3 regions of the Micromonospora sp. NPDC049900 genome follow, and region 3 is predicted to be linked to each of the others. Evidence: riboswitches for the same ligand, from Rfam matches in the RefSeq annotation. Region 3 holds a riboswitch; each other region holds the start of a gene.
What was found. Region 3 has a riboswitch for S-adenosylmethionine ahead of thrC (threonine synthase). Riboswitches for the same ligand answer to the same signal wherever they lie in the genome.

Region 1 (9,737 bases), on a different contig from region 3:
GGTGAGCCGGACCCGGTGGCTCGGGATCCAGGTGGGTGCCGCCGTGCTCGGCGCGGTGCTGCTGGTGCTGCTGGCCGGTCTCACCACCGGGCTCGGGTACGGCCTGGCGGCCGGTGACCCGATCGGCTGGACGGTCGAGCTGGGCGGGGCGGCGCTGCTGCGGCTGCCCGCACTGCTGGTGCTCGTCGGGGTGGTGACCGCCCTGTTCGGTGCGGTACCCCGCTGGTCGGTGGCGTCGAGCTGGGCGGTGCTGATCGCCTTCCTGCTGCTCGGGCAGTTGGGCGCGGTGCTGGAGTTGCCGCAGGCGGCGCTGAACCTGTCGCCCTTCACCCACGTGCCGTCGGTGCCCGCCGCCGATTTCAGGGTGCTGCCCCTGGTGGTGCTCACCGCCGTGGCGGCCGTGCTGCTGGCCGTCGGACTGGGCGCGTTCCGGCGGCGCGATACTCCGACCTGAGGTGAAAGGAGGGGACCCCTGCTAACGCCTCGTGCAGAGCAGGGGTCCCCTCCTTTCACCGCCGCCGCCCCCGCGCTACAGCACCTGCGAAAGGAACCGGCGCAGGCGCGGGTGCTCGGCCGACTCGAAGATCGCGGTCGGCTCGCCGGCCTCCAGCACCACCCCGGCGTCCATGAACGCGACGGTGTCGGCGACCTCGCGCGCGAAACCCATCTCGTGGGTCACCACCACCATGGTCATGCCCTGCGAGGAGAGGTCCGCCATCAACGCCAGCACGCCCTTGACCAGCTCCGGGTCCAGCGCCGAGGTGGCCTCGTCGAAGAGCATCACCTGCGGCTGCATGGCCAGCGCCCGGGCGATGGCCACCCGCTGCTGCTGCCCGCCGGACAGGTGCGCCGGGCGGGCGTCGGCCTTCGCGGCCAGCCCCACCCGGTCCAGGTGGGTACGGGCCACCGCCACCGCCTCGTCCTCGCCGAGCTTGCGGATGCGCCGCAACGCGACGGTGATGTTGCGCAGCACGCTCATGTGCGGGAACAGGTTGAACTGCTGGAACACCATGCCGACCCGTTGCCGCAGGGCGTCCGGGTCGTCGCGCAGCACACTGCGCCCGTCCAGCAGCACGTCGCCCCGGTCCGGTTCGAGCAGCCGGTTGACGGTCCGCAGCAGCGTCGACTTGCCGGACCCGGACGGGCCGATCACGCAGGCGGTCGCGCCGCGCGCGACGTCCAGGTCCACCCCGCGCAGCACCTGGTGACGGCCGAAGGCCAGGTGCACGTCGCGCAGGCTCAGGCTGACCGAGGTACTCATCGTTGGTTGCCTCCGGCGGCGCCGGGCAGCGCCAGGTCGAGGTCGTCGGGATCGTCACCGGCCGGTCCGGTCGCCGGGCGGCCGTGCCGCAGCCGCCGGTCGATCCAGTTGACGACGTGCGTCAGCGGCACGGTCAGCGTCAGATAGAAGAGCCCGGCCAGCAGCAACGCCGACTGGTTGCCGGTGTTGGCCGCGTAGTCCTGCCCGATCCGGAACAGCTCCCGCTGGCTGGCCAGCAGACCGAGGAAGTAGACCAGGCTGGAGTCCTTGATCAGTGCGATGAGCTGGTTCACCCAGGCCGGTAGGACCCGCCGGACACCCTGCGGGATCACCACCACCCGCATCGCCTCCCACCAGGAGAAACCGAGCGCGCGGGCGGCCTCCACCTGGGTCGCCTCCACGGACTGGATGCCGGAGCGGAAGATCTCCCCGATGTACGCCGCCGCGATCAGCGACAGCGCCAGGATCCCCAGCGGGTACGGGTTCGGTCCCCACACCTGCATGCCCAACGGTGCCAGGCCGACCCCGATCAGCAGGATCGTCGCCGCCGCCGGCAGGCCACGGAACACGTCGGTGTAGACCCGGGCGGGCCACCGCAACCAGCGGGTACGCGAGATGCCCGCGACGGCCAGCACGATGCCCATGGCCGAGCCGAGCAGGGCGGCGGTGACCGCCAGGATCAGCGTGTTCGGCAACCCGACGGTGATCATCTCGGGCAGCGCCTCGCGCATCGACTCCCAGTCGAAGAACGTCTCCCACAGGGTGCGCAACGGATCCACGGTCGACCTCCGCCCTACTCGCTCGTCGTCCTACCTCAGGAGGCGGCCGGTGCCGACACGTCGCCGCTGCCCGGGGTGAAGTCGGCCGGGATCGGCCGCCCCGGGTAGTACTGCTCCTGGAGTCGGGTCCAGGTGCCGTCGGCGATGACCTCGTCCAGGGCCCGGTTGAGCGCCTCGCGCAGCGGGTCGTTGCCCTTGGCGACCGCGTATGCGGTGGGTGCCGGGCTGAGCTCCTTCGCCGCGACCTTGATCTTGCCGCCGCTGTCGGCGGCGGTCTTCTCGCCGATCTCGGCCGGGGCGATCCAGGCGTCCGCGGTGCCGGCCTTGAGCTGGTTGATCGCGCCGTTGTAGTCCGGCACCCGCACCGGGTCGAGGCCGCGCCCGGTGGCGTAGTCGTCCTGGACGGTGCCCTGCACGACCACCACCCGCTTGCCGGACAGCTCGTCGAAGCCGGTCAGCGTCGATCCGGCGGGCACGTCGAGCCCGAAGTACCCGAAGTCGTAGCCGTTGCCGAAGTCGACCGTCTTCTTCCGCGCCTCGGTGATCGTGATCGAGGAGCTGCCGACGTCGAACTTACGGTTGTTGACCTGGGCCAGCAGGCCGGAGAAGTCGGTGCCGACGAACTCCACCCGCAGGCCGAGCTTGTCGGCGGCGGCGACCAGCAGGTCGTTGTCGAACCCGGTGAACTGGCCGTCCTTGAGATAGACGTTCGGCGGCGCGTCGGTGAGCGTGCCGGCCCGCAGCACCCCCGGCTGGAGCAGGTTGTACGGGTTGTCGGCGGTCTCGCCGTCCGAGCCGCACGCGGTGAGGGCGGTGGCGGCGAGCACGGCGGTGACGCCGACGGCGACGGCCCGGGTCAGGGCGGGAAGGAAGCGCACAGGTGTCTCCTGGATGAACGGCGGCGGGCACGCACGTGCCACGCCGACGGTCCGCCGTGGGACGGACCGTGAGGGGTGGGAAAACGGAACGGGGCTGGTCGTCCGACCGGGCAGGTCGGCGGCCGGGTAGCGACGCAGGTCAGCTACACGCGGCGCTGCACACCCGCATCATGTCGACGTGCCGACGCCGGGTCAGATCCCGGCAGGCCACCGGTCGACAGCGGTAAGGCATGGTTCTCCTCAAGGTCGTGATGACCTGGGACACCAGGCCACGCTTGCACCGGAGGTCGCTCCGATGCCTGGTCCTCACCCGGGGCACCCCTGCGCGGACGAGGGTTGCCGGCCAGCGAGCCGGGGCTTGACGCTGGCGCTCTTGACCTGTCGCCGAGGCTAGCAGCCGGTGACGGGGCAGCGTCCACCCGTTATGACGACCCTCACGCGGGGTGTTGCCCGCCGCCCGCGTGATCCCTTACGGTCTGCTCAGCGGTGGGCGGTGCGGTCCGCATCCGACCCGACACCGCCGGTGGTCCGCCACGCGGACCGGGGAGGTGGAAACCCCGGGGCCCGCGCACGTGGCGGTCGGACCGGCGGGCGAACCCCGACCGGCGGTCGGCGCGTCGAGGCGCCGGGCCGACGGTGTCCGGGGGCGCGGACACCCACCGGGAGCACCCCGTGTATCTCACCCCGCACGAGCAGGACCGCCTGCTCGTCCACGTGGCGGCGGACGTCGCCCGGCGCCGCCGCGAACGCGGCCTGCGTCTCAACTACCCGGAAGCCGTCGCGGTGCTCACCGCCTTCCTCCTCGAAGGCGCGCGCGACGGGGCGTCCGTGGTCGACCTGATGGCCTCCGGCCGCACCGTGCTGACCCGGGACGACGTGCAGGACGGCATCCCCGAGTTGCTGAGGGAGGTGCAGGTGGAGGCGACGTTCCCGGACGGCACCAAGCTGGTGACGGTGCACCACCCGATCCCGTGATCCCCGGGGAGATCCTGCCGGCCGCCGGGCCGGTGGAGATCAACGCCGGTCGTCCGGTGACCACGCTGCTCGTGGTGAACACCGGCGACCGGCCGGTGCAGGTCGGGTCGCACTACCACTTCGCCGAGGCCAACCCGGCCCTGGACTTCGACCGGGCCGCCGCCTGGGGGCAGCGTCTGGCCGTACCGGCCGGGACGTCCGTGCGTTTCGAACCGGGCGTGAGCCGCACCGTGGATCTGGTGCCGCTGAGCGGCGCGCGGATCGTCCCCGGCCTGCGCGGCGAGTGCGCCGGCTCACTGGACCCGACCCCGACGGCGGTGTCTCACGGCGGCGCGCAGCGGAGCGGAGGGACGGCATGAGCATGGTGGAGCGGGAGCGCTACGTCGCGCTCTACGGGCCGAGCACCGGTGACCGGATCCGGTTGGCCGACACGAACCTGCTGATCGAGGTCGAGCACGACCACTGTGCCGGCGGTGACGAGGCGGTCTTCGGCGGCGGCAAGGTGATCCGCGAGTCGATGGGCCAGTCCCGGGCCACCCGGGCCGAGGGCGCGCTGGACACCGTCGTCACCGGCGCGGTGGTCCTCGACCACTGGGGCGTGGTCAAGGCCGACGTGGGGATCCGCGACGGGCGGATCGTGGCGCTGGGTCGGGCGGGCAACCCGGACACCATGGACGGTGTCCATCCGGATCTGGTGATCGGCCCGGCGACCGAGGTGATCGCCGGCAACGGTCGGATCCTCACCGCCGGGGCGGTCGACACCCACGTGCACCTCATCTGCCCGCAGGTCGTCACTGAGGCGCTGGCCGGTGGGGTCACCACCCTGGTCGGTGGTGGCACCGGACCGGCCGAGGGCACCCGCGCCACCACCGTCACACCGAACGCCTGGCACCTGGCCCGGATGCACGAGGCCCTGGACGCGTTCCCGGTCAACGTCCTGCTGCTCGGAAAGGGCAACACGGTCTCCACCGAGGCGCTCTGGGAGCAGTTGCGGGCCGGTGCGGGCGGTTTCAAGCTGCACGAGGACTGGGGCACCACCCCGGCGGCGATCGACGCGTGCCTGCGGGTCGCGGACGCCTCGGGCGTGCAGGTCTCCATTCACACCGACACCCTCAACGAGGCCGGGTTCGTCGCGGACACCCTGCGGGCGATCGGCGGTCGGGCGATCCACTCCTACCACACCGAGGGGGCCGGGGGCGGACACGCGCCGGACATCATCACCGTCGCCGGGGAACCGAACGTACTGCCGTCGTCGACCAACCCGACCCGCCCGTACACCCGCAACACGCTGGCCGAGCACCTCGACATGCTGATGGTCTGCCACCATCTGAACCCGGCGGTGCCGGAGGACCTGGCGTTCGCGGAGAGCCGGATCCGACCGTCCACGATGGCCGCCGAGGACCTGCTGCACGACCTCGGCGCGATCTCCATCATCGGCTCGGACTCGCAGGCGATGGGCCGGGTCGGCGAGGTCGTGCTGCGGACCTGGCAGAGCGCGCACGTGATGAAGGCGCGGGTGGGGGCGTTGGCCGGTGACGGTGCCGCCGACAACCACCGGGCCCGGCGGTACGTGGCGAAGTACACCATCTGCGCGGCCATGGCCAACGGGCTCGACCACGAGATCGGCTCGGTCGAGTCGGGCAAGCTCGCCGATCTGGTGCTCTGGGAGCCGGCGTTCTTCGGCGTCCGGCCGCACCTGGTGATCAAGGGCGGCTTCATCGCGTACGCCCAGATGGGGGACGCGAACGCCTCGATCCCGACGCCGCAGCCGATGCTGCCCCGACCCATGTTCGGCGCGTACGGCGTCGCAGCCGCCGCCACCAGCCTGGCGTTCGTGGCACCCGCCGCGCTCGACGCCGGGTTGCGCCTGGACGTGCGTCGCCGGGTGGTGCCGGTCGCCGACGTGCGGTCGCGCGGCAAGACCGACCTGCCGGAGAACGGTGCGCTGCCGCGCATCGAGGTGGACCCGGACACCTTCACCGTGCGGATCGACGGCGAGGTGGTCGAACCCGACCCGGTGACCGAGTTGCCGATGGCCCAGCGCTACTTCCTGTTCTGATGACCGCGTCGACCATGCTGTTGCTGCTCGCCGACGGGCGGTTCCCGGCCGGGGCGCACGCCCATTCGTCGGGTCTGGAGGCGGCCGTCGCGGCCGGGCGGGTGACCGACCTGGCCACGCTGGGGGAGTACCTGCGCGGGCGGCTCGCCACCGCCGGGCTGGTCGCGGCGGCGTTCGCGGCGGCGTCCCGTCGGGCCGCCCGGTCGGCCGGACGCCGGGACCTGCTGGTGCGGCTCGACGCCGAACTGGACGCCCGGACCGTGTCACCGGCCCAGCGGGCGGTGTCCCGACGACAGGGCCGGGCACTGCTGCGGGCCGGGCGCGAGATCTGGCCCGACGACACCTTCGACGATCTGCCCACCGTGCCGCCCGGCCCGCACCAGCCGCTGGTGCTGGGGCTGGTCGGTGCCGCCGCCGGTCTGGACCCGGCGCAGGTCGCCACGGTCGCCGCGCACGCGACGGTGACCGGTTCGGCAAGCGCCGCCGTACGTCTGCTCGGCCTCGATCCCTATCGGGTGCAGGCCCTGCTGGTGCGGCTCGCGGTCGCCTGCGATGCCACCGCGGCGCGGGCGGCGCGGGCCGCCGAGGAACCACCGGAGCGGTTGCCGGCCGCCGCCGCTCCGCTCGCCGACATCCATGCCGAAGTTCACGCCACCTGGGAGGTGCGTCTCTTTGCGTCCTGAGACCGATCACGACGAGTCCGTTCCCCACACCCACCCGGAGCCCGGTGTCGACCCGCACGCCCCGCTGCCCGCCGCGTCGCGGGCGTTGCGGGTCGGCATCGGCGGGCCGGTCGGCTCCGGCAAGACGGCGCTGGTCGCCGCGCTGTGCCGGGCCTTCGCCGACGAGTTGCGGCTGGCGGTGGTGACCAACGACATCTACACCACCGAGGACGCCGACTTCCTCAAGCGGGCCGGGGTGCTCGACCCGGACCGGATCCGGGCCGTGGAGACCGGCTGCTGCCCGCACACCGCCATCCGCGACGACATCGGCGCCAACCTGGACGCGGTAGACGAGTTGGCCGAGGCGCTCGGCCCGCTGGACCTGGTGCTCGTGGAGAGCGGCGGGGACAACCTCACCGCCACCTTCAGCCGAGGGCTGGTCGACCGGCAGATCTTCGTGGTCGACGTGGCCGGCGGGGACAAGGTGCCGCGTAAGGGCGGCCCCGGGGTGACCGCCGCCGACCTGCTGGTGATCAACAAGACCGACCTGGCCCCGATGGTCGGTGCCGACCTGTCGGTGATGGACCGCGACGCGCGGGCCCGTCGGGGCGACCTGCCCACGGTGTTCCAGTCCATCACCGAGGACCCCCTGGCCACCCGGGTCGCCGCGTGGATCCGGCACGAACTGGCCCACCATCGGGCCGCGTCCGCGCACACCGGCCACCCGGTACCCGCCGGGCGGTCCTGATGCGGGCCGCCGCCCGGCTGGTGGCCCGCGCCGACCGGCACGGCCGCACCGTGCTGGCGGAGCTGCGCGGGGAGAGCCCTCTGCTGCTGCGCCAGGTGCCGGCGTCGGGCGGTGGCGTCACGGTGTACGTCGTCGGCGGTGCGGCCGGTCCGCTCGCCGGCGACGACCTGCGGCTGGACGTCGAGGTGGCTCCCGGCGCGGTGGTCGACGTCCGGACCGTGGCGGCCTCGATCGCCCTGCCCGGCCGCCCCGGCGCGGTCTCCCGGATGCTGGTCCGGGCGACCGTCGCCGCCGACGCCACGCTGCGCTGGCTGCCCGAGCAACTCGTCGCGGCGGCAGGCTGTGCGCACGTGGCCGACGCGCAGGTGGACGTGGCCGAGGGCGGCACCCTGCACTGGCGGGACGAACTGATCTGCGGCCGGTATCGGGAGGCACCCGGCAACGCCGAGGTCGTCACCCGGGTCGACCTCGGCGGTCGACCGTTGCTGCGACAGTCGTTGGCGGTCGGGCCGGACGCACCCGGCTGGTCCGGCCCGGCGGTGCTCGGCGACGCTCCCGCCACCGGCTCGCTGCTCGTGGTCGACCCGACCGCACCGGCCGAGCCTCCGGCGGTCCGGGGCCCGGTCGCCCGGCTACCGCTGGCCGGCGGTCCGGCCACCCTCTGGACCGCCACCGCCCCGGACGCGCACACCCTGCGGACGTACCTCAGCCCAACGGCGACGGCGTTCCCGGCCGACGACCGGATTGCCCGAGTCGGGTGAGGCCGTCCCGAAGACCTCGGTACGAGACGGCCGCTACCGGGGCGCTCCCGTACCAAGGTCTGGGCGTAGCGAGGCGGACGAGGTCCACTTCGGAGTGACGGCCAGCGATAGATGGGTGGGTATGGCAGGGTGTGTCCGGTGCCGGCAATCCCGCCGGTGGCACGCCGGACCAGAGGAGTGGCAATGGCCGAGCAGATGAGTCGACGGGCCGCGATCGGGATCGGGGCCGCCGCGGCGGCCCTGGTGGCGACACCGGCCGGTGCCGTCGCCGCGCCGAGTGCGCCGGTCGGAGACGCGTCCGGCCCCGGTGGAGCACAGGCGCTGATCGGGCGTGCCTATCGGCAGCAGAAGGCGCGGGCGGGCGGCGTGTGGCACTCGCACGTGGCGATGGTGGACGGCACCGGTGCGCTGCGGACCGTGGTGGCCGACGACGCCGACCGGGTGACGCACGGGTACAGCGTGCAGAAGCTGGCGGTCGCGGTGGCGGTGATGGACAAGATCGACCGAGGTGAGCTGTCGCTCGGCCAGCGCCTCGACCTGACCGGCGACATCATCCTCGGCGGCAGCGGCATCTACTTCCTGCACACCGTCTGGGGTGACGAGATCACCGTGGCGAACTTCCTCACCGCGATGCTGCTCGTCTCCGACAACACGTCGGTGCGGATGTGCGGTCGGGTGGTGCCGGCGCTGGAGATCAACGAGATCCTCGCGGCCAAGGGCTTCACGCACACCCGGGTCGAGCCGGTGGCCAACCCGAACCGCTTCTTCCTCGGCGTGACCACCCCGCGCGAGACGCACGACCTGCTCTGGCGGCTGGCCGACAAGACCCTGCTCTCGACCCGGTCGAGCGACTTCCTGCTCGGCATCCTGCGCTGGGTGAACGGCTACCACGACGGGATCCGCCGCGACATGTCCTCGGCGGAGCGCAGCCGGGTGGCCACCAAGTACGGTGCGGACTTCGACGAGAGCGGCGCAGCCCGGCACGAGGCCGGCATCATGTTCGACGCGACCGGCGCACCGACGCTGACCTACGCCTTCTTCGCCGACTCCCTCGGCGACCTGGACAACTACGGCGGCACCCACCCGGCGGTACGCGCCCACGCGACCCTGGGCCGGGTGATGTTCGACGCCGTCGGGCCGGTCACCAACGACGCGGCACGGGCCCGCCACTCCGTCCACCGGTTCCGCCCGGTCAACGGCGGCTGACCGACGTCAACCGGCACCATGGCCGGCCGGCGACGGTGACTCGCCGCTGGTCGGTCCCGGCGTCAGACCCGGGTCGGGGCCGGACGGCGCTCCGGCTCCAGCCGTCCGATCAGGTCGTCGAGGTGCCCGGCCAGGTCTGCGTCGCCCGAGGCGCTCAGCCCGGACAGGTCGGTGTGGATCCGCGCGGCGACCCGCTCGTGCTCGCGCCGCCCCCGGTCGGTCAGGTACGCCCGGATGCGCCGCCGGTCGAACGGGTCGACCCGCCGGAACACGAGGTTGCGGTCCACGAGTTGGTCGACCAGCTTGGTCAGGGTGCCCGGCGGCAGGGACGCCTCGGCGGCGACCTCGCTCATCGGGTGCCCCCGACCGTCGGCGAGCAGGCAGAGCACCCGCCACGCCTCGATGGTG
Region 2 (9,737 bases), on a different contig from region 3:
TCCGCGACGAGCTGTGCGACGTCTGGTACGACCGCGCGGAGCAGTTGACCCGCGTCACTCCCCTGGTCCCGTCGGCGTACCAGACGATGGTCAAGGCCAGGCTGCGGGAGTTGCCCGCGTTGGCCGACTTCCGGCACTTCGATCCGCCGATGGCGATCGAGTACCGCGGACCGGTCCCCGGGGCGGTGCCGGCCGGGATCTGGTCGGCGGCCGAACTGCTGCTCAGCCGCGCGATGCAGGACGACCGCTTCGGGAACCTGCGGGTCCACCTGAACCACGAGGTGGTCGGGGTCGAGAGGGCGGCGGGCGAGGTCACCGGCGTGGTCGCGTACGACCACCTGGCAGGTCGGGACCGCACCTACCGGCTGGCCGACGACGGCGTGGTGGTGCTGGCCGCCGGCACGGTCGGCACCGCAGTGGTCGCCCAGGCGTCCGGCCTCGCCGATGACGATCCGCTGATCGGGCGCGGCATCACCGACCACCCGATCTACGTGGTGAAGTTCTGGGTGCGGCAGGGCGGCGACTGGCACAGCCGGTTCGACTCCAGCAAGACCGTCTCCCGGCAACTCACCGACGCCGCCGACGTCGACCCCGCCCACCCGTACAGCGTCACACTGGACCTGGGTGCGAACCTCAACCAGTTCCGGTTCGTCAACGCCCTGGAGTTCACCGGCGCGGACCTGGCGACGATCGACGGGAAGATGCCGGGCGAGCTGGTGTTCATGGTCGAGGCGCCGCTGGTCGAGCAGAACGCCGTGACCCGGACCGAGTCCCGGCCGGAGGGTGCGAAGCCGACCGCGCTGCCCACCATCCGCATCCATCCCAGCCCGCGAGCCGACCAGGTCCAGGCCGCTCTCGACAAGATCGCCGCCGATGTCGTCCGCGCCTTCGGCGGCGACGTGTACGAGCAGCTCTGGGCTCCGCTCGGCGGGGTGTCGCACGAGGTCGGCACGATGCGGATGGGGCGCGTCACACCCGGTCGGCAGCGTCCGGGAGTGGTCGACGAGAACCTGCGTGTCCGGGGCCACCGCAACCTCTACGTCTGCGACCTCTCCGTCTTCCCCAACTCACCGGCGGCCAACCCGACGCTGACGCTTGCGGCGCTGGCGCTGCGCCTCGCCGCACACCTCAGCACCTGACGGCACACCCCGAGGACGGCTTACTGCTCCGCAGGCGAGGTCACGATCTCGCGTAGCCCGTGCAGGAGTCGGTCGACGTGCTCGGCGGTCGTGCCGATGCCGATGCTGGCCCGGATCGCGTACCCGTCGGTCGGGCGGCCGAGCCGCGCGGCGGCGCCGGCCAGCAACCTCCGGCTGAGCGGGTGGGCGCAGAACAAGCCGTCGCGTACGCCGATCCCGTACTCGGTGGAGAGGCGGTGGGTGACGTCGGCTGCCCGCCGGTCGGCGACGGTGAAGCTGACGATGCCGACCCGGTCGTGATCGGCGTCGAACGTGCGCAGTTCCGCCACCTGCGGCAGGGCGGCGAGGCCGTCGCGCAGCCGGGTCAGCAGCTCCTGCTCGTGGCGGGCGAGAACGTCCGGCGCGGCGGCGGAGATCGTGGCGCAGGCGGCGGCGAGCGCGACCGCGCCCAGCAGGTTCGGCGTGCCGGCCTCGTGTCGCGCCGGACCGGTCTGCCACTGCACGTCGGCGGGCTCGTCACCGACGTGCCGGGTGGCCCCGCCACCGGACAGGTACGGGTCGGCGGCGTCGAGCCAGTCGGCTCGGCCGGCCAGGACTCCCGTGCCGAACGGCGCGTACAGCTTGTGCCCGGACAGCGCCAGGTAGTCGATGTCGGCGCCGGCCATGGAGACCGCGCGGTGCGGGGCCAACTGTGCGGCGTCGACGGCGATCCGCGCGCCGTGCCGATGCGCGATCTCCGCGATGTCGGCTATCGGCCAGACCTCTCCGGTGACGTTGGAGGCGCCGGTGACCGCCACCAGCACCGGCCCCGCGCTGTCCAGGGCGGCCAGTGCACGGGTCAGCCCGGACGTCACCTCGGGCAGGTCGGTGGGCACCGGCAGGCGGTGCACGCGCGGCCAGGCCAGAAGGTTCGCGTGGTGCTCGCCGGCCCAGGTCACCACGGTGGTGTGCGGTGGCAGGGCCCGGGCGAGCAGGTTCATCGCATCGGTGGTGTTCCGGGTGAAGATCACGTGGTCGTCCGGCCGGATGTCGAGGAAGTCCGCGACGGTCTGACGGGACTGCTCGTAGGCCAGCGTGCATCGGCGCGACGCAGCACCGGCACCCCGGTGCACGCTGGCGTACCAGGGCAGCAGCTCGGTCACCGCCTCGGCGACCTCGGCGAGACAGGGTGCGGTGGCGGCGTAGTCGAGGTTGGCGTACGCGGCGGTGGTGCCGTCGGCGAGGCGGACCGGCAGGTCGTCGCCGAGCACGGTGGGAACGATCGTGGGCACAGTGGTCCTCAGGTGACAGTGGACCCGTGGGGGTCCGCGCTTGCCGCTGCGGCGGTCGCCGGCGGCCTGGTCCTCACCCGGAGGCACCCCACCGCGGATATACGAGGGTTGCCGGTCAGCAGGCCGGGGCCTTGACGCTGACACTCATGACCGCTGCCGATGTTGCCACACCGGCGAGCCCGCCCGCTAGGGCCCGTGGCGCGCCCAGCATGTCCCTGTTCGTACGACACGCGACAGCCCCCTTGAGTCGCCCCTCGCCGCACCGGTCACGGTCACGCGCCGCCGATCGACTCCACCACGGTGAACAGCACACTCCATGATGGACGAACCAGTGGATCGCCTGTCAACTTCGCGAAGCACTTTCGGTCACCTCGTCGACGGCGCGACCAGCATCGGGCGGCTCGGTCCGGCCGACGCGCAGCAGGTGAGCCGGGCGGCCCTGTCGAGGCCGGGCCGCCCGGCTGACGAAACACCGGGCGGCGTCGTCGTCCTCTGCGTGGGTTCACCGCCGGGACGGGCTCATTCCTTCCAGGGCGAGTCGCACCAGCCGCTCCGCCTCGGCCGCACTCGTCGATTCCGCCGCCAGCGCGATCGCCTTGACGAGGGTCACCAGGTCGATCATCTCGACGTCCGCGCGTACGGTCCCTTCCTCGGCGGCTCGGCGCCGCAGCGGTTCGCCGGCCGTCACGAGCATCGCGGAGCAGGACTCGCTCTCCTGGGGCGCCCTGAGCAGGGAGGTGACCAGGCCGCGGGTGGTCGTGCTGTAGACCGCCAGCTCGCACAGCCAGGTCGTCAGCGCCTGGCGGGCGTCCGGCCCGGTCGACAGCTCACCGGCGCGGGCACAGAGCGCTTCGACCCGGTCGTGGAAGACCGCCTCCAGCAACGCCCAGCGGGACGGGAAGTGCCGGTGCAGGGTCGCCGAGCCCACGCCGGCGGCTCGGGCGATCTCCTCCAGCGACGCGTACGCGCCGTCCCGGGCGACCGCCTCGCTGGCCGCCGTGACGATCAGCGCGCGGTTGCGTTGTGCGTCAACTCTCATCGCCTGCCGTTTGAATAAGTGGGGTTACCCCCCCATATCGTAACCGACAGGAAGTGGGGTGCCACCCCACTTGTTCCGAGGAGGAGACATGGCCGTCCTTGTCATCGGCGCCACCGGCAAGCAGGGCGGATCCACCGCCCGGGCACTGCTCGACCGGGGCGTCGCGGTACGCGCCCTGGTCCGCGACACCACCAGCGCGGCCGCACTCGCCCTCCGCGACCGAGGAGCCGAACTGGTCCGGGGCGACCTGGACGATCCCGCCTCGCTCCTCGCCGCAGCGCGCGGAGCGGACGGCGTCTTCTCCATCCCCTTCCCGGATCTCACCGATCTGCAGGGCGATGCCGAGCTGCGCCGAGGGCGGCACCTCGTCGAGGCCGCCCGCAGGGCCGGGGTGCCGCAGTTCGTCCACAGCAGCGTCGCCGGTGCCGGTGACTTCCACCGCAACCAGCCGGGCTGGGCCGAGGGCCGCTGGGACCGGCACTACTGGGAGAGCAAGGCAGCAATCGACGAAGCGGTCCGCAGCAGCGGATTCGCCCGCTGGACCGTCCTCAAGCCCGCGACCTTCATGGAGAACCTGCTGGAGAAGTCCTTCCTGTTCGGCGACTGGTCCAGCGGCACCATCGTCACCGGCTTCGCCGCGGACACCCGCATCGCCTGGATCGCCGTCGACGACATCGGTGCGGCTGCGGCGACCGCCTTCACCGGATCGGGCACGCTGGACGGTAAGGAGGTGGAACTCGCCGGTGACATGCGGACCATGACCGAGGTCGCCGCGATCCTCAGCGAGGTCACCGGCCGGACCGTCACCGCGCCGGTCCTCACCCCGCAGGAAGCGGTCACGCGCGGCCTGCCGCCGTTCATGGTCAAGGTCGTCGAGCAGATCAACGAGAACGGCACCCCCGCTCGACCGGAGATCGCCCAGGCACTCGGCCTGCCCACCACGGACTTCCGCACCTGGGCCCGCCGCGCCCTCACCTGACCGCTCGGGTGCCGGGCCGGCTGCGGACGGCCGGCCCGGCAAGCCCGACGAGGTCACCCACCCGGGTCGAGGTCAGGACGGCCGTCGGGCCACCGCCTGGATCTCGATGAGCAGGTGCGGATGGGGCAGCTGGTGCACGGCCACGGTGGTGCGGGTGGGCCCGGTCTCGTCGAAGTACTCGGCGTAGACCTCGTTGTAGCCGCCGAAGTCGTTCATGTTGACCAGGTAGGTGGTGAGCTGGACGAGGTCGTCGAGGTCGGCCCCGACGGAGTGCAGGATGTCGCGGATGTTGTCGATGACGGCGCGGGTCTGCGCGCGGATGTCGAGGTCGGTGACGCCCATCGGGTCCGCTGCGGCGCCGACGATCGTGTTGTCCGGCCGACGGCTCGACGTACCCGAGACGAAGATCAGGTCGCCGACGACCTTGACGTGCGGGAAGCGGCCGCGCGGCGTGGCCATGCCGGGCACCACACCGTCGGGCCGACGGTCGCGTCGGGCGCCGTTCTCGTTGTGTGGGGTCACGACGCGACCCGCAGGGACGCGGTGCCGAGCGTGTCGACGGTGACCCGGACGTGGGATCCGGCCCGCAGCGGCACGGCGGCGGTGGCCGCACCGGCGAGCAGGATCACGCCGTTGGCCAGGTCCACACCGCTGGCGGCGGCGAGCCGGACCGCTTCGGCGAGCGCCCGGCGGGGGTCGCCGAGGATCGCGGCCGTGGATCCGATCTGCACGGGTCGCCCGTCCACCTCCAGCAGTACGCCGAGGTTGTCGATCCCGTCCGGCAGCGGTTGCCAGGCGCCGAGGACGAAGCCGCTCGCGGAGGTGTTGTCGGCGATGACCTCGGGCAGGGTGAAGCGGAAGTCGACGTACCGCGAGTCGATCACCTCGAGGGCCGGCGCGACCGCCGTGATCGCACCACCGTGGACGAGGAAGGCGACCTCCGGTTCGACCTTGGGGTGGATGTGGGCGGCCAGTCGGAGCGTGCCGCCGTCGGGAATGTGCATGGCGTCGGTGAGCCGACCCCAGATGACCTCGTCGACGCCCATCTGCGCCATCTTGGCCCGGCTGGTCAGCCCGAGCTTCAGTCCGACGGGACGTTCACCGCGCGAGAGCCGGTGATCGACCACGGCCTGCTGCACCCGGTAGGCGGTGGGTACGTCCAGCGCGGTGTCGGTGCCGAGCTGCGGGATGGCGGTACGGCTGGTCGCCGCGGCGTCGAGGCGTCGGGCGAGGTGGTCGGTGGTGCTCATCGGCTTCCTCCGGTCGCGGTGGTCCGGTCGGTGGCGGCGACCAGGTCGAGGGCGACGTCGACGATCATGTCCTCCTGTCCGCCGACCATGCGGCGGCGACCCAGTTCGACGAGGATCGAGCGGACGTCGATCCCGTAGCGCTGCGAGGCCCGCTCGGCATGACGCAGGAAGCTGGAGTAGACCCCCGCGTAGCCCAGGCTCAGCGTTTCCCGGTCGACCCGGACCGGCCGGTCCTGCAACGGCCGGACCAGGTCGTCGGCAGCGTCCATCAGCGCGAACACGTCGCAGCCGTGGTCCCAGCCGTGGAGTTCGGCGACGGCCGCGAACACCTCCAGGGGTGCGTTGCCGGCGCCGGCGCCGTGCCCGGCCAGGGAGGCGTCGACCCGGGTGGTGCCGTGCTCCACGGCGGCGACGCTGTTGGCCACGCCGAGGGACAGGTTGTGGTGCGCGTGGATGCCGACCTGCGTGGCCGGGTCGAGGACCTGGCGGTACGCGTCGACGCGTTCGGCGACGTCCCGGGTCAGCAGCCGACCGCCGGAGTCGGTGACGTAGACGCAGTGCGCGCCGTAGGACTCCATCAGTTTCGCCTGCGCCGCCAGTGCCGCCGGGTCGTTCATGTGCGCCATCATCAGGAACCCGGACACGTCCATGCCGTTGTCGCGGGCCCATCCGATGTGTTGGGCGGAGATGTCCGCCTCGGTGCAGTGCGTGGCGATCCGTACGCTGGTCACGCCCAGGTCGCGGGCGGCCTTGAGGTCGGCGATGGTGCCGATGCCGGGCAGCAGGAGGGTGGTCAGTCTCGCGGTGGTGACCGCCTCGGCCGCCGCGGCGATCCAGTCCGCGTCGGACGCGGCGCCGTGCCCGTAGTTGACGCTCGAACCGGCCAGTCCGTCGCCGTGGGCGACCTCGATCGCCGCGACCCCGGCCGCGTCGAGGGCGGCGGCGATCGCGCGGACCTGGTCGACGGTGAACTGGTGCCGTACGGCGTGCATGCCGTCGCGCAGTGTCACGTCCTGGAGATAGAGCCTGGTCATGCCGGCACCTTCCGGTCGGCGCGGGGTGCGACCATCCGTTCCGCCGTGCGGAGTGCGGCAGAGGTCATGATGTCGAGGTTGCCGGCGTACGCGGGCAGGTAGTGCCCGGCGCCGGAGACCTCCAGGAACACCGACACCTGGACGCCGGTGAACCGGGTGCCCAGCGCGGGCACGTACGTGTCGACGTGGTCGAACTGCACGCGTTGTTTCAGCCGGTAGCCGGGCACGTATCCGGCGACGGTGGCGACCATGGTCTCGATCGACGCCGCGACGGCGGCCCGGTCGACGTCCCGGTCGGGGCAGAGGCAGTAGACGGTGTCGCGCATCATCATCGGTGGTTCCGCCGGGTTCAGCACGATGATCGCCTTGCCGCGACGGGCGCCGCCGACGACCTCGATCGCCCGTGCCGTGGTCTCGGTGAACTCGTCGATGTTGGCCCGGGTGCCCGGGCCCGCCGACCGGGAGGCGATCGAGGCGACGATCTCCGCGTAGTGCACGGGTGTCACCTGGCCGACGGCGGCGACGATCGGGACGGTCGCCTGCCCGCCGCAGGTCACCATGTTGACGTTCGGCTCGTCGAGGTGCTCGTCGAGGTTGACCGGCGGCACCACGTACGGGCCGACGGCGGCCGGGGTCAGGTCCACCACCAGGCGGCCGTGCTCGCGCAGCAGCGCGGCGTGGCGGCGGTGCGATCCGGCCGACGTGGCGTCGAAGACGACCCCGACGTCGGCGAACTCCGGCATCGTCAGCAGCCCGTCGATCCCGTCGGCGGTGGTGGCCACGCCGAGCCGGCGGGCTCTGGCGAGGCCGTCGGAGTCCGGGTCGACGCCGACCATCGCCGTCATCCGCAGCGACTCCGACAGGCGCAACACTTTGATCATCAGGTCGGTGCCGATGTTCCCCGGCCCGATCACGGCCACTCCGGTGCTCATGCCGACTTCCCCGGGCTGAAGCAGGCCCGGACCGAGCCCAGGCCGGAGATCCGCGCCTCGTACGTCGCGCCGGGGGTGACCGGCACCATCGGTCCGAGTGCGCCGGACAGCACGATGTCCCCGGCGGCCAGCGGCGTACCCGTGCCGGCCAGGGTCTGCGCGAGCCAGGCGACCGCGTGGACGGGGTTGCCGAGGCAGGCGGCGCCCGCCCCGACCGACACCGGTTCACCGGCGTGTTCGAGCACCATCCCGGCCAGTCGGAGGTCGACGTCCGCCAGCGAGCGGGGCTGGTTGCCGAGCACGAACAGTCCGGAGGAGGCGTTGTCGGCGACGGTGTCCACGATGGAGATGTCCCAGCCGGTGATCCGGGAGTCGACGATCTCGATGGCGGGCAGGACGTGGTCGGTGGCCCGGATCACGTCGGCGGGTGTCACCTGCGGGAACGGCAGGTCGGCACCGAGCACGAACGCGACCTCGGCCTCCACCCGGGGTTGCAGCAGCCGACCGACGTCGATCTCGGTGCCGTCCGGGACCGCCATGTCGGCGAAGAGCATCCCGAAGTCGGGCTGGTAGACCCCGAAGGCCTGCTGGACGGCGGCCGACGTCAGGCCGATCTTCGCGCCGACCCGGCGGCGGCCCGCCGCCTCCCACTGCGCGACCTGTGCCTGTTGCACCTGGTACGCGGCGTCGACGTCGCCGACCGGGAGAAGGTCGCCGCGCAGCGGCGCGACGGGGGTACGTGTCTCGTAGGCGGTCCGCAGCACTCGGGCGGCCCGGGCGACATCACTCATGACAGGTCCACACAGACGTTGGTCAGCTCGGAGTAGAAGTTCAGGGAGTGGACGCCGCCCTCCCGGCCGACGCCGGAGGCCTTGGCTCCGCCGAACGGGGTGCGCAGGTCCCGCAGGAACCACGTGTTGACCCACACGATGCCGGTCTCCAGGCGCGTGCCGGCCCGGTGGGCGCGGCCCACGTCCCGGGTCCAGACGGTGGCGGCCAGGCCGTAGTCGCTGTCGTTGGCCAGGTCGAACGCCTCGTCCTCGTCGTCGAACGGCGCCACGTGGCAGACCGGGCCGAAGACCTCCTCCCGGTTGACGCGGGCGTCGGGCCCCAGGCCGGTCAGGACGGTCGGCCGGACGTAGGCGCCGCCGTCGCGGGCGTCGGCGAAGGTCGGTATGTCGCCGCCGGCGAGCACGGTGGCGCCCTCGGTGCGGGCCAGGTCGTAGTAGCCCAGCACCTTGTCCTGGTGGGCGTGGGAGATCAGCGGCATGTTCGCCGTCGCCTCGTCGGCGGGCCAGCCGAAGGTCAGCTCGTCGGCGCGGGCGGCCAGCCGGGTCACGAACTCGTCGAAGACCGGTCGCTGCACGAGCAGTCGTTCGGTGCAGAGGCACACCTGGCCGCCGTTGGTGAACGAGGAACGCACCGAGCCCTCGATCGCGGCGTCGAGGTCGGCGTCGGCGAAGACCAGGCCGGCGTTCTTGCCGCCCAGTTCGAAGGAGACCGCCTTCACGCCGTCGGCCGCCGCCCGCATGATCGTCTGTCCGGTGGCCGACTCGCCGGTGAAGGTGATCGCGTCGACGTCCGGGTGCTGGGTCAGGAACTCCCCTGCCGAGTTCGGTCCGAAGCCGTGTACGACGTTGAAGACGCCGTCGGGCACTCCGGCCGCCGCCATCACCTCGGCCAGCAGTGTCGCCGACGACGGTGTCTCCTCGGAGGGTTTGACCACCACGGTGTTGCCGCAGGCGAGGGCCGGTGCGACCTTCCAGGTCAGCAGCAGCAGGGGCAGGTTCCAGGGCACGATCACGGCGACCACGCCGACCGGTTTGCGTACGGCGTAGTTCAGGGCTCGGCCGCCGGTGGGGGTCGGGGTCGTGAAGGACTCCGTCGGGGTGGTCGACACGATCTCGGCGAACGCGCGGAAGTTCGCCGCGCCACGGGGGATGTCCAGGGTGCGGGCCTGTGAAATGGACTTGCCGGTGTCGCCGACCTCCGCCGCCACCAGGTCGTCGAAGCGGCGTTCCAGTTCGTCGGCGACCCGGTAGAGCACCGCGGCCCGCTCCCGCTCCCCCATGCGTCCCCAGGGTCCGCGCAGC
Region 3 (9,737 bases):
GTGGGCGTCGGTGTCGGGCCCGTCCGCTTCTTCCAGGCGCTGACTCCGATCCGGTCGGTGTTGCCGAGGTCGATCGGCCCCTCCATGTCGAGTACCTGCCCCGGCTGCCCCTTGCCCGCCGCGATCTCCACCCGCGTGGCCTCGGTGGCGGCCACGGTCGGGTCGTCGACCAGGTTGCGCCAGATCACGGCAGCTCTGGCCGCGTCGCCCGGTGCCACCACCAGCCGCCGGGGCGGGTCGTCGAAGCCCGAGGCGATCCCGGCCGCCCCGGGGACCACCCGGACGCTGAGCGGTCGCCCCTCGCCGTCGTAGAGCCGTAACGCCGGATAGCCGTGCAGCGGGTACGGCCGGTCGCCGCAGTTGACCAGTTCGACGCCCATCGCCCGGAGCCCCATGGCCGCGCTGACACCGAGGTAGCGGATCCGTACGCCGGACTCGGGGCAGACCTCCGGCCCGGCCGAGGTCGGTGCCGGGGCGGTGGCCGCGCCGAGCGGCTCCGGCGGCGGGTCGCCCGGGGCGTTGTGCGACGCGTCGGTCGGCGCGCAGCCGGCGAGCATCGTGACGGCGGTCAGCAGCGCGGCGTGCCGCGTACGCCGGTCACCCGGGCCGTGTCTCGGGGTCGTCTCCGGAATCGATCCCCCGTGGATGTCTCGCATCGGGCCATCGTCGCATCACGGTGCTCGATCGCTCGCCCGGCTGTCGGCGTGGCGAGGCGGGTGGTTCGGGACGGCGTCGCGGTCGGCCGGGGGCCGCTCGGTGTACCGGCTGGTGGGACGACGGTGGCCGCTTCCGGACCCGGGTGGGCGCGCGGCTCCGGCTCGGATGACCGCGACTTGTTGCCGTCACATGTCCAGGGTGTACAGGGAGTCGTTACGGAGGGTGATCAAAACGATCTTCGCCGAGGGGGGTTCCTTCGGAAGTTCCAGTCGCTACCATCGATGTGGGAGCGTTCCCAAAGGAAGAGATTGCATCGACAAATATTTATCAATCCCGCATTCTGGTTGCCCTCGTCCATCCACAATGGAGGTTCCGGAATGCGTACTGACCGGTTCGGCGGGCCGGCCCTGTCCCTGTTCCGCATGGTCATCGGCCTGCTGTTTCTCTGCCACGGGTTGTCGTCTCTGTTCGGCGTCTTCGGCGGTGCCCGGGGGAGCGGTGAACCCGTCCCGCTCGGCACGTGGCCGGGCTGGTGGGCCGCGCTGATCCAGGCCGTCTGCGGCGCCCTGGTGCTCGTCGGTCTGCTCACCCGGCCGGCGGCCCTGGTGGCGTCGGGCTCGATGGCCTACGCCTACTTCGTCGTCCACCAGCCCGAGGCGCTGCTGCCGCTGCGCAACAACGGCGAGTTGTCCGTGCTGTTCTGCTGGTCGTTCCTGCTGATCGCGATACTCGGTCCGGGTAGCTGGGCGCTGGACAACCTGCTGCGCCAGCGCAGCGGGGCCGCACTGGACGTGAAGGCGGCCGAACGCAGGTCCGTACCGGCCTGATCCGGCTGGTGCGGCGGCCAGGCCGACGCTCGTGCGCGACCCTGGACCGGGTCTCCTCCGGCACCGCCGGAGCCGTCCGGTCCAGGGTCGTCGCCGTCCCTCAGGCGGTGGCGGCGGTGAGGAATCGCTCACAGGCTGAGATCGAACGCTGACGAGCGCGGCGCGATTGCCTAGACTCGGCGGCACAACTGAATACCTCATCCAGAGGGGCTGAGGGATACGGCCCGACGACGCCCCGGCAACCACCCCACGCGCTCATCGCTGAGCGTCCCGTGGGGCAGGTGCCAATTCCGTCCCCGCCGCAGGGTGCGATGTGGGGGAAGATGAGAGGACTCGGACATGACGTCGACGCTCGCCCCTACCGGGATCGACACCACCGCCAGCCCCGCCCGCGCCCTGGTCTGCCGCGCCTGTTCGGCCCGCTACCCGTTGGCCGCGCAGCACGCCTGTTACGAGTGTTTCGGCCCGCTGGAGGTCGACTACGACCCGGCGGCCCTCGCCACCGTGACCCGCGAGCAGATCGAGGCGGGCCCGCAGAACATCTGGCGCTACGCGGCGCTGCTCCCCGCCGGGCAGGACCCGGCCACCCGGGTCAGCCTGGACCCCGGTTTCACGCCGCTGGTCGCCGCCGACCAGCTCGCCGCCGAGCTGGGCATCACCGGCCCGCTCTGGGTCAAGGACGACAGCGCCAACCCCACCCACTCGTTCAAGGACCGGGTCGTCTCGGTCGCGCTGACCGCCGCCCGGGCGCTCGGCTTCGCCCGGTTCGCCTGCGCCTCCACCGGCAACCTGGCCAACTCCGTCGCCGCCCACGCGGCCCGGGCCGGCACCCCGTCGGTGGTCTTCATCCCCAGTGACCTGGAGCAGGGCAAGGTCGTGACGACCGCCGTGTACGGCGGTGAGCTGGTCGCCATCGACGGCTCGTACGACGACGTGAACCGGCTCTGCGGCGAACTGGTGGAGACCGACGAGTTCGAGGACACCGCCTTCGTCAACGTCAACGTCCGGCCGTACTACGCCGAGGGGTCCAAGACGCTCGGCTACGAGGTCGCCGAGCAGCTCGGCTGGCGGATTCCGGCCCAGGTCGTGATCCCGATGGCCTCCGGCGAACTGCTCACCAAGGTCGACAAGGCGTTCAGCGAGCTGGTCGAGATCGGCCTGGTCGAGGCACCGGCCGGCGGGTGGAAGGTCTTCGGTGCCCAGTCGGCCGGCTGCAACCCGATCGCCACCGCCCTGCACGGCGGCGGGGACACGATCACCCCGGTCAAGCCGACCGGGATCGCCAAGTCGCTCAACATCGGCGACCCGGCCGCCGGCCTGTACGCCCTGGAGGCGGTACGCCGTACCGGCGGCTGGATGGACTACGCCGACGACGACGAGATCCGTGCCGCCGTGCGGCTGCTGGCGCGTACCACCGGGGTCTTCGCCGAAACGGCCGGCGGGGTGACCGTCGCGGTGCTGCGCAAGCTGGTCGAGTCCGGAAAGTTGGACCCGACCGCGGAGACGGTGGTCTACAACACCGGCGAGGGGCTCAAGACGCTCGACGCGGTCGCGGGCGAGGTCGGACCGACCCACCGGATCAAGCCGTCGCTGCGGGCCGCCCGCGACGCCGGCCTGCTCGGCTGAGGCACACCGCGAACTCGTCGGCTGGTCGGCATGTTGCACGCCGACCGATCCGCCGGGTAACGGGCTTTTCGCGGTGAGTGCCGAAAACACGCCGTCGAGTACTTGACGGCAGGAACCGGGCGGCGCAAGATGCTTCGTGCGGGAGGGCGTTTCGCCGTAGACTTTCAGTCTTTACGACCCAGCGCCGGAGGCGTTGTGCGATCGTCCCTCCCGACCAAGCTTCCCGACGGGGCCGGCGAATAATCGCTGGCCCCGTCGCTCGTCGTCCCGCAGGCTGCGGAGATGGCCATCACCATCACCCCCTTCGGTGCCGACGACGAGTCGGCCATCGAGCAGGCGTTCCAGGTCGGTGCCGACTACAGCGCCGCGGAACTGCCGGACTACCCACCGTTCAGTCGGCAGCGGTTCGCCGCGCTGTTCCACCAACCGATGCCGGGCACCGAGACACTCGCCCTGCTGGCCCACGTCGACGGCGTCGCCGCCGGATACCTGCTGCTCCACCTGCCGCAACTCGACAACACCGAGAACGCCTCGGCCGAGCTCGTCGTCCATCCGGAGCACCGCCGCCAGGGGGTCGGTCGGGCGCTGTTCGAGCGCGGCCTGCGCGTGCTGCGGGAGCGCGGACGTAAACGGGTCAGCGCGATGAGCCGGGCACACCTGCGCGGCGAGCCCCACCAGCCGGGTCCGGCCACCCGGTTCGCCGCCACCGTCGGCGCGGTCGACGCCCTGGCCGACGTACGGCGGCGACTGCACGTCGCCGAGCTGGACCAGACCGCCCTGGACGCGCTGCTCGCCGACGCCCGGTCCCGGGCCACCGACTACGAGGTGCTGTTCTGGCGCGGGAACACGCCGGACGACCTGATCGCCGACGTCGCGTATCTGGACGGGCGGCTGCTGGCCGACGCGCCGATGGGCGACCTGGAGTGGGAGCCCGAGCAGGTCGACGCGGAGCGGGTACGCGGCACCGAGCGGGCGCTCGAAGCGCGCGGCAAGCGGCGGTACCACGCGGGCGTACGGCACCGGGGGTCCGGCCGACTGGTCGCCTGGACCCTGCTCGACATGTCACCGACCGCCGACTGGCACGCCTTCCAGCAGATCACCATCGTCGACCCGGAGCACCGGGGGCGCCGCCTCGGCCTGCTCACGAAGATCGAGAACCTTCGTCACCTGCTCGACCACGAGCCCGCTGTCCAGGTGATCGACACCTTCAACGCGGACAGCAACGACCACATGATCGCGATCAACGAGCAGCTCGGGTTCCGGGTGATGGACCGGTGGAGCAACTGGCAGCTCGACGTCTGAGGTGTGACACGCCCCTACTGATCGCGGGGCTTCCTGTTGCATGATGGCGGGCATGACGGAGACCCCGCACCCCCTCTACGACAGGCACGCCGACACCCTCGACCGCGCGCTGACCGCGATCGCGGAGCGCGGGTACTGGTCCGCCTACCCGGAATCACCCAGCCCCCGGGTGTACGGCGAGACCGCAGCCGCAGACGGCAAGGCCGCGTTCGAGGCGTACCTGGGCGGGGACTTCCCGCTCGACCAGCCGGGCGACGGCGACCGGGTCGCCACCGAGACCAGTCCGTTCGGTGTGCCGCTGAACGTCCGGTACCCGCACGCCACCGCCGACCAACTCGTCGCCGCCGCGTCCACGGCGCTGCCCGCGTGGCGGGACGCCGGTCCACAGATCCGGGTCGGGGTCTGCCTGGAGATCCTCGCCCGGCTGCACAAGCACGTCTTCGAACTGGCCAACGCGGTGCAGTTCACCAGCGGTCAGGCGTTCGTGATGGCGTTCCAGGCCGGTGGCGCGCACGCGCTCGACCGGGCGCTGGAGGCCGTCGCCTACGCGTACGCGGAGATGACCCGGCACCCGGGGACCGCTGCCTGGGAGAAGGCCGCCGGCAAGGGCGACCCGTTGCGGATGACCAAGACGTTCCACGTGGTGCCGCGCGGCGTCGCCCTCGTCATCGGCTGCAACACGTTCCCGACCTGGAACTCCTACCCGGGCCTGTTCGCCTCGCTGGTGACCGGCAACCCGGTGGTGGTCAAGCCGCACCCGCGCGCCGTACTCCCGCTGGCCGTGACGGTCCGCTACGCCCGGGAGGTGCTCGCCGAGGCCGGCTTCGACCCGAACCTGGTCCTGCTCGCCCCTGAGGCGCCCGGCGAGAAGCTGGCCTCGACCCTGGCTCTGCACCCGGCCGTCAAGATCGTGGACTTCACCGGGTCCACCGAGTACGGCGACTGGCTGGAGGCCAACGCCCGCCAGGCGGCGGTCTACACCGAGAAGGCCGGACTCAACACGGTCGTGGTCGACTCCACCGACGACTTCGCCGGCATGTGCCGCAACCTCGGCTTCACCCTGACGCTCTACAGCGGTCAGATGTGCACCACCTCGCAGAACATCCTCATCCCCCGGGACGGCATCGACACCGACCAGGGGCACAAGAGCTTCGACGAGGTGGCCGCCGGGATCGCCGCCGCCGTCGGCAAGCTCACCGCCGACCCGGCCCGGGGGGTCGAGCTGACCGGCGCCATCGTCAACGACGGCGTCCTGGACCGCCTCGACGAGGTGACCAAGGTCGGTACGCCGGTGCTGGAGTCGCGTGCCGTCACGCACCCGTCGTTCCCGGACGCGGTGGTGCGTACGCCGACGGTCGTCAAGCTGGACGCGGGCGACACGGCGACCTACTCGCGGGAGTGGTTCGGGCCGATCTCCTTCGCCATCGCCACCGACTCCACCACGCACAGCCTGGACATCCTCCGGGCGACCGTGGGGGAGAAGGGTGCGCTGACCGCAGCCGTCTACTCCACCGACGAGGCGGTGTTGGACGCCGCCGAGAGCGCCGCGATCGAGGTCGGGGTGCACCTGTCCGGCAACCTCACCGGCGGCGTCTTCGTGAACCAGTCGGCGGCGTTCTCCGACTTCCACGGCAGCGGCGCGAACGCGGCGGCCAACTCGGCGCTGACCGACGGCGCGTACGTCGCCAACCGTTTCCGCATCGTGCAGAGCCGCCGCCACGCCTAGGGGTATGGGTTTCGATTGCTTGCGGTGTGGGCTGCCCCGGAACCCCGGCGGTACTCCCGCCTGCCGCTTTCGCTCTGCTTCACTCCACGCAACACTTCCGGGAAAGCGTGCTGGTTCTGGGCAACTGCCAGGGCTCTGCCAGTGCGCTTTCTGTCAGAAGGAACGAATCGCCCTGTTCGTTGCGTGGGTTGACGCAGAGCAAAGGCGGCGCAGGGGACCTGGCGCGCGCCGCACCCGCCGGGACAACCCGGCCGTTCCGCCTCCCCACGACCGTCAGGGGTCGCCCCAGCAGGGAGAGGGCGAGTGGGGCCAACCCGAGGACGACCCACGAGACCAGCCGGACCACGTCGGGTTTCCGGGCAGCCCACCCTGCGGAGGGATCAAGCCTGACCGCCCGGAGCAGGGTGGGCTGCCCGGAAACCCCCACCCCACTCCCAACTACGCGCGTCGGCGCATCTGGAGTTCGCGGAGGGCGGGGACGGTCGGGTGCGGGACTCGTACGCCCGTGTCGGCGAAGCCGATCCGTTGGTAGGCGCGGTACGCGCGGTCGTTGCCCACCACGACTTCGAGCATCAGCTCGCGCCGCCCGCAGTCCCGGGACCAGGCGCCCACCGCTTCGATCAGGTCCGCGAGCAGGCCCGTGCCGCGCCAGGTCGGGGTGACGTAGACCGCGTAGACCACGGTGACCGCGAGTTCCGTGGGGTGGGCGACACCGCCGGCGTGCCCGACCAGCCGGCCGCCGGGGTCGGCCACGAACTGGGCGGTGTGGGTGCCGGCCGAGACCTGGGCGATTCGGGCGGCGTACTCGGCGTGCGGGCGGGCTGCGGCCTCCGCGATGGTCTCCAGGAAGGCCAGCGGGGCGTCGGCGAGCATCTCCAGACGGAGGGCCCGCATCCGGGCTGCGTCCGTCGGCTCGACCCGGCGGACGTCCGCGCGCAGGGTGTCGGCCCCGTCCATGGTGCTGGTCATGTCGGCATGCTTACCACAATGACGTACGGCGATGCCGTCAGTCGGAATACGCCCGATTTGTGGTCGTGCGCGGTCGTCACGCCTCGTGTACCGTGCGATTTCGGTCACCGTTTTCGGGGTCGTCGCGGATCGCTGAAACCGGTGGTCTCCGGGTGCTCGGCGTGCCGGTGCCCGGAGTTGTGGTACGCCGCGCAGAGTGAGGACAACACCGTGGCACAGGGCACCGTGAAGTGGTTCAACGCCGAAAAGGGCTACGGCTTCATCGCCGTCGACGGCGGGCAGGACGTCTTCGTCCACTTCTCCGCGATCGAGATGGACGGTTACAAGGCGCTGGACGACGGCCAGCGGGTGGAGTTCGAGATCGGCCAGGGCCAGAAGGGCCCCCAGGCAGAGCGGGTCCGCGCCATCTGAGCACCGACCCCGTCCGCCTCGCCGACTGATCGTCTGGCGGGGTTATGGGATCGTGGCCGGTGCAGGGCTGCGGCGCCGGGGCCGACCAGGGAAGATCATGTGCCGATCCAGCCATCGCTGAGGAGCGTCCATGTCCGACCAGCCGCCCCCGGCGGGTCCGTCCTCGTCCTCCGACGAGCCGGGCCGGCCCTCGCCTGCGAACGAGCCGACCCCGTCGACGGACGGGTCCGACTCACGCGCGAACGAGCCTGAGTCGTCCGTGACCGGGCCCGACTCGTCCGTGACCGGGCCCGGCTCGTCCGTGACCGGGCCCGGCTCGTCCGTGACCGGGCCTGATCGGCACGCCGACGTGTCCGGCCAGCCGGGCGCACCGACGCCCCATCCGGGCCAGTCCTACCCCGGCCAGCCCTACCCCGATCAGCCGTACCCGGGCCAGCCCTATCCCGGTCAGCCCTATCCGGGCCAGCCGTATCCGGCCTCGGCCCATGGTGGGTATCCGCAGCCGGGGTACGGCCTCGACCCGGCCAGCCCGCTGGTGAATCCGCCCGGTGCCGGAGTGGGCGGCTGGTACGCGCGCAGCGTCGGCGCGCTCCGCCGGGGCTGGCCGGTGCTGCTGCCGATCGTGCTGGTCACCCAGGTGTTGCCGGCGGTGGTGGTGGCGGTGCTCGGGCTGGTGGTCGATCCCTCCGCGCGCTGGGAGGAGCAGCTCGCCCGCGACAGTGAGGCGCTGCCCGCCGGGTTCTGGGCCGACGCCGTCATCTGGGTGGGCAGCCTGTTCGGGGCCGGTCTGGTCGCCAGCCTGGCGCAGTGCGTGGGGTGGGCGGCCGGTACCTGGGTGATCGCCCGGCAGGCGGCCGGTGCGCCGGTCGACCTCGGCACCGCCCTGCGCTACGGGCTCCGGCGGGCGCTCGGGCTGTGGGGCTGGACACTGCTGGTCGGCATGATCGTGCTGTTCGGTCTCTGCCTCTGTTTCCTGCCCGGCATCTACGCGGTCTTCGCGCTGGCCATGGTCGGCCCGGTCTATCTCTTCGAGCGGGACAACCCGATCGGCCGTTCGCACCAGATGCTGCGGCAGCGGCTGGGTCTGCTGCTCGGCCGGTTGGCGCTGGTGATCGGCGCGGTGATCGCCGTGTCGCTGGTGGCGGCCGGGATCGAGCAGGTGGGGCTGTTGCTCATCGGCACCGGCCCGATGGACACCCGGACGGTGACGGTCGGCACGGTCCTGGTGACGGTGATGGCGGCGCTGCTGACCCTGCCGGCCCACCTCGCCCAGTTGGTCGGGCTGGTCGTCACGTACGCCGAGCAGCGGGCACACGAGGGGCCGGTGAACGACGCCCAACTGGCGCACGAACTCGGCTGATCGCGGCGGTCGTGCTTGCACTCGGCAGGGCAGAGTGCTAAACAAGTCATTGGCACTCGCATGGCGTGAGTGCCAGTTGGTCGGGACGGTGGGGCCACCGTCGCACTCGGGGGACCACCCCGGGCGGGGCAGTGGCCGGTCGTCGCGGGCTATCCGGCCCGGCCGAGGAGACGTCGCCGTCGCCAGGTGGCGACGTCCCAAGGTGCGTACACCAGACGGCCCGTCCGGGGCACACCCCGGCTGGTCCGTGAGTGTCCAGGAGGACAACGCCGTATGGCCAAGATGATCGCGTTCGACGAAGAGGCTCGCCGCGGCCTCGAGCGGGGCATGAACCAGCTCGCCGACGCCGTGAAGGTGACCCTCGGCCCCAAGGGCCGCAACGTCGTGCTCGAGAAGAAGTGGGGTGCCCCCACCATCACCAACGATGGTGTGAGCATCGCCAAGGAGATCGAGCTCGAGGACCCGTACGAGAAGATCGGCGCCGAGCTGGTCAAGGAGGTCGCCAAGAAGACCGACGACGTGGCCGGTGACGGCACCACGACGGCGACCGTCCTGGCCCAGGCTCTCGTTCGCGAGGGTCTGCGCAACGTGGCCGCCGGCGCCAACCCGATGGCCCTGAAGCGGGGCATCGAGTCGGCCGTGGCCAGCGTCTCGGAGGAGCTGCTGAAGCTCGCCAAGGACGTCGAGACCAAGGAGCAGATCGCCTCCACCGCCTCCATCTCCGCTGGTGACACCAGCGTCGGCGAGATCATCGCCGAGGCGATGGACAAGGTCGGCAAGGAAGGCGTCATCACCGTCGAGGAGAGCAACACCTTCGGGCTGGAGCTGGAGCTCACCGAGGGTATGCGCTTCGACAAGG

Region 1: another riboswitch for S-adenosylmethionine. It lies ahead of ACIBMZ_RS14060 (ABC transporter substrate-binding protein); the one in region 3 lies ahead of thrC (threonine synthase).
Region 2: another riboswitch for S-adenosylmethionine. It lies ahead of ACIBMZ_RS16465 (aminotransferase class V-fold PLP-dependent enzyme); the one in region 3 lies ahead of thrC (threonine synthase).

Annotation. Positions count from the first base shown of each region.
Region 1 covers NZ_JBITKM010000005.1:18,107-27,843, reverse strand. Annotated here, with positions in the region: gene ACIBMZ_RS14075 (ABC transporter permease) at 1-454, shown strand, start outside; gene ACIBMZ_RS14070 (amino acid ABC transporter ATP-binding protein) at 530-1,261, opposite strand; gene ACIBMZ_RS14065 (amino acid ABC transporter permease) at 1,258-2,040, opposite strand; gene ACIBMZ_RS14060 (ABC transporter substrate-binding protein) at 2,076-2,918, opposite strand; SAM riboswitch class IV at 3,185-3,297, opposite strand; gene ACIBMZ_RS14055 (urease subunit gamma) at 3,591-3,893, shown strand; gene ACIBMZ_RS14050 (urease subunit beta) at 3,890-4,252, shown strand; gene ACIBMZ_RS14045 (urease subunit alpha) at 4,249-5,952, shown strand; gene ACIBMZ_RS14040 (urease accessory protein UreF) at 5,952-6,635, shown strand; gene ureG (urease accessory protein UreG) at 6,625-7,362, shown strand; gene ACIBMZ_RS14030 (urease accessory protein UreD) at 7,362-8,123, shown strand; gene ACIBMZ_RS14025 (serine hydrolase) at 8,307-9,329, shown strand; gene ACIBMZ_RS14020 (MarR family winged helix-turn-helix transcriptional regulator) at 9,392-9,737, opposite strand, start outside.
Region 2 covers NZ_JBITKM010000006.1:202,790-212,526, reverse strand. Annotated here, with positions in the region: gene ACIBMZ_RS16470 (GMC oxidoreductase) at 1-1,139, shown strand, start outside; gene ACIBMZ_RS16465 (aminotransferase class V-fold PLP-dependent enzyme) at 1,160-2,389, opposite strand; SAM riboswitch class IV at 2,442-2,562, opposite strand; gene ACIBMZ_RS16460 (TetR/AcrR family transcriptional regulator) at 2,913-3,449, opposite strand; gene ACIBMZ_RS16455 (NmrA/HSCARG family protein) at 3,538-4,428, shown strand; gene ACIBMZ_RS16450 (RidA family protein) at 4,501-4,887, opposite strand; gene ACIBMZ_RS16445 (2-keto-4-pentenoate hydratase) at 4,947-5,678, opposite strand; gene dmpG (4-hydroxy-2-oxovalerate aldolase) at 5,675-6,712, opposite strand; gene ACIBMZ_RS16435 (acetaldehyde dehydrogenase (acetylating)) at 6,709-7,644, opposite strand; gene ACIBMZ_RS16430 (2-keto-4-pentenoate hydratase) at 7,641-8,435, opposite strand; gene ACIBMZ_RS16425 (2-hydroxymuconic semialdehyde dehydrogenase) at 8,432-9,737, opposite strand, start outside.
Region 3 covers NZ_JBITKM010000001.1:249,174-258,910, forward strand. Annotated here, with positions in the region: gene ACIBMZ_RS01130 (DUF4232 domain-containing protein) at 1-656, opposite strand, end outside; gene ACIBMZ_RS01135 (DoxX family protein) at 1,035-1,484, shown strand; SAM riboswitch class I at 1,679-1,814, shown strand; gene thrC (threonine synthase) at 1,824-3,110, shown strand; gene ACIBMZ_RS01145 (GNAT family N-acetyltransferase) at 3,393-4,412, shown strand; gene paaN (phenylacetic acid degradation protein PaaN) at 4,465-6,138, shown strand; gene ACIBMZ_RS01155 (GNAT family N-acetyltransferase) at 6,577-7,107, opposite strand; gene ACIBMZ_RS01160 (cold-shock protein) at 7,318-7,518, shown strand; gene ACIBMZ_RS01165 (hypothetical protein) at 7,841-8,878, shown strand; gene groL (chaperonin GroEL) at 9,152-9,737, shown strand, end outside.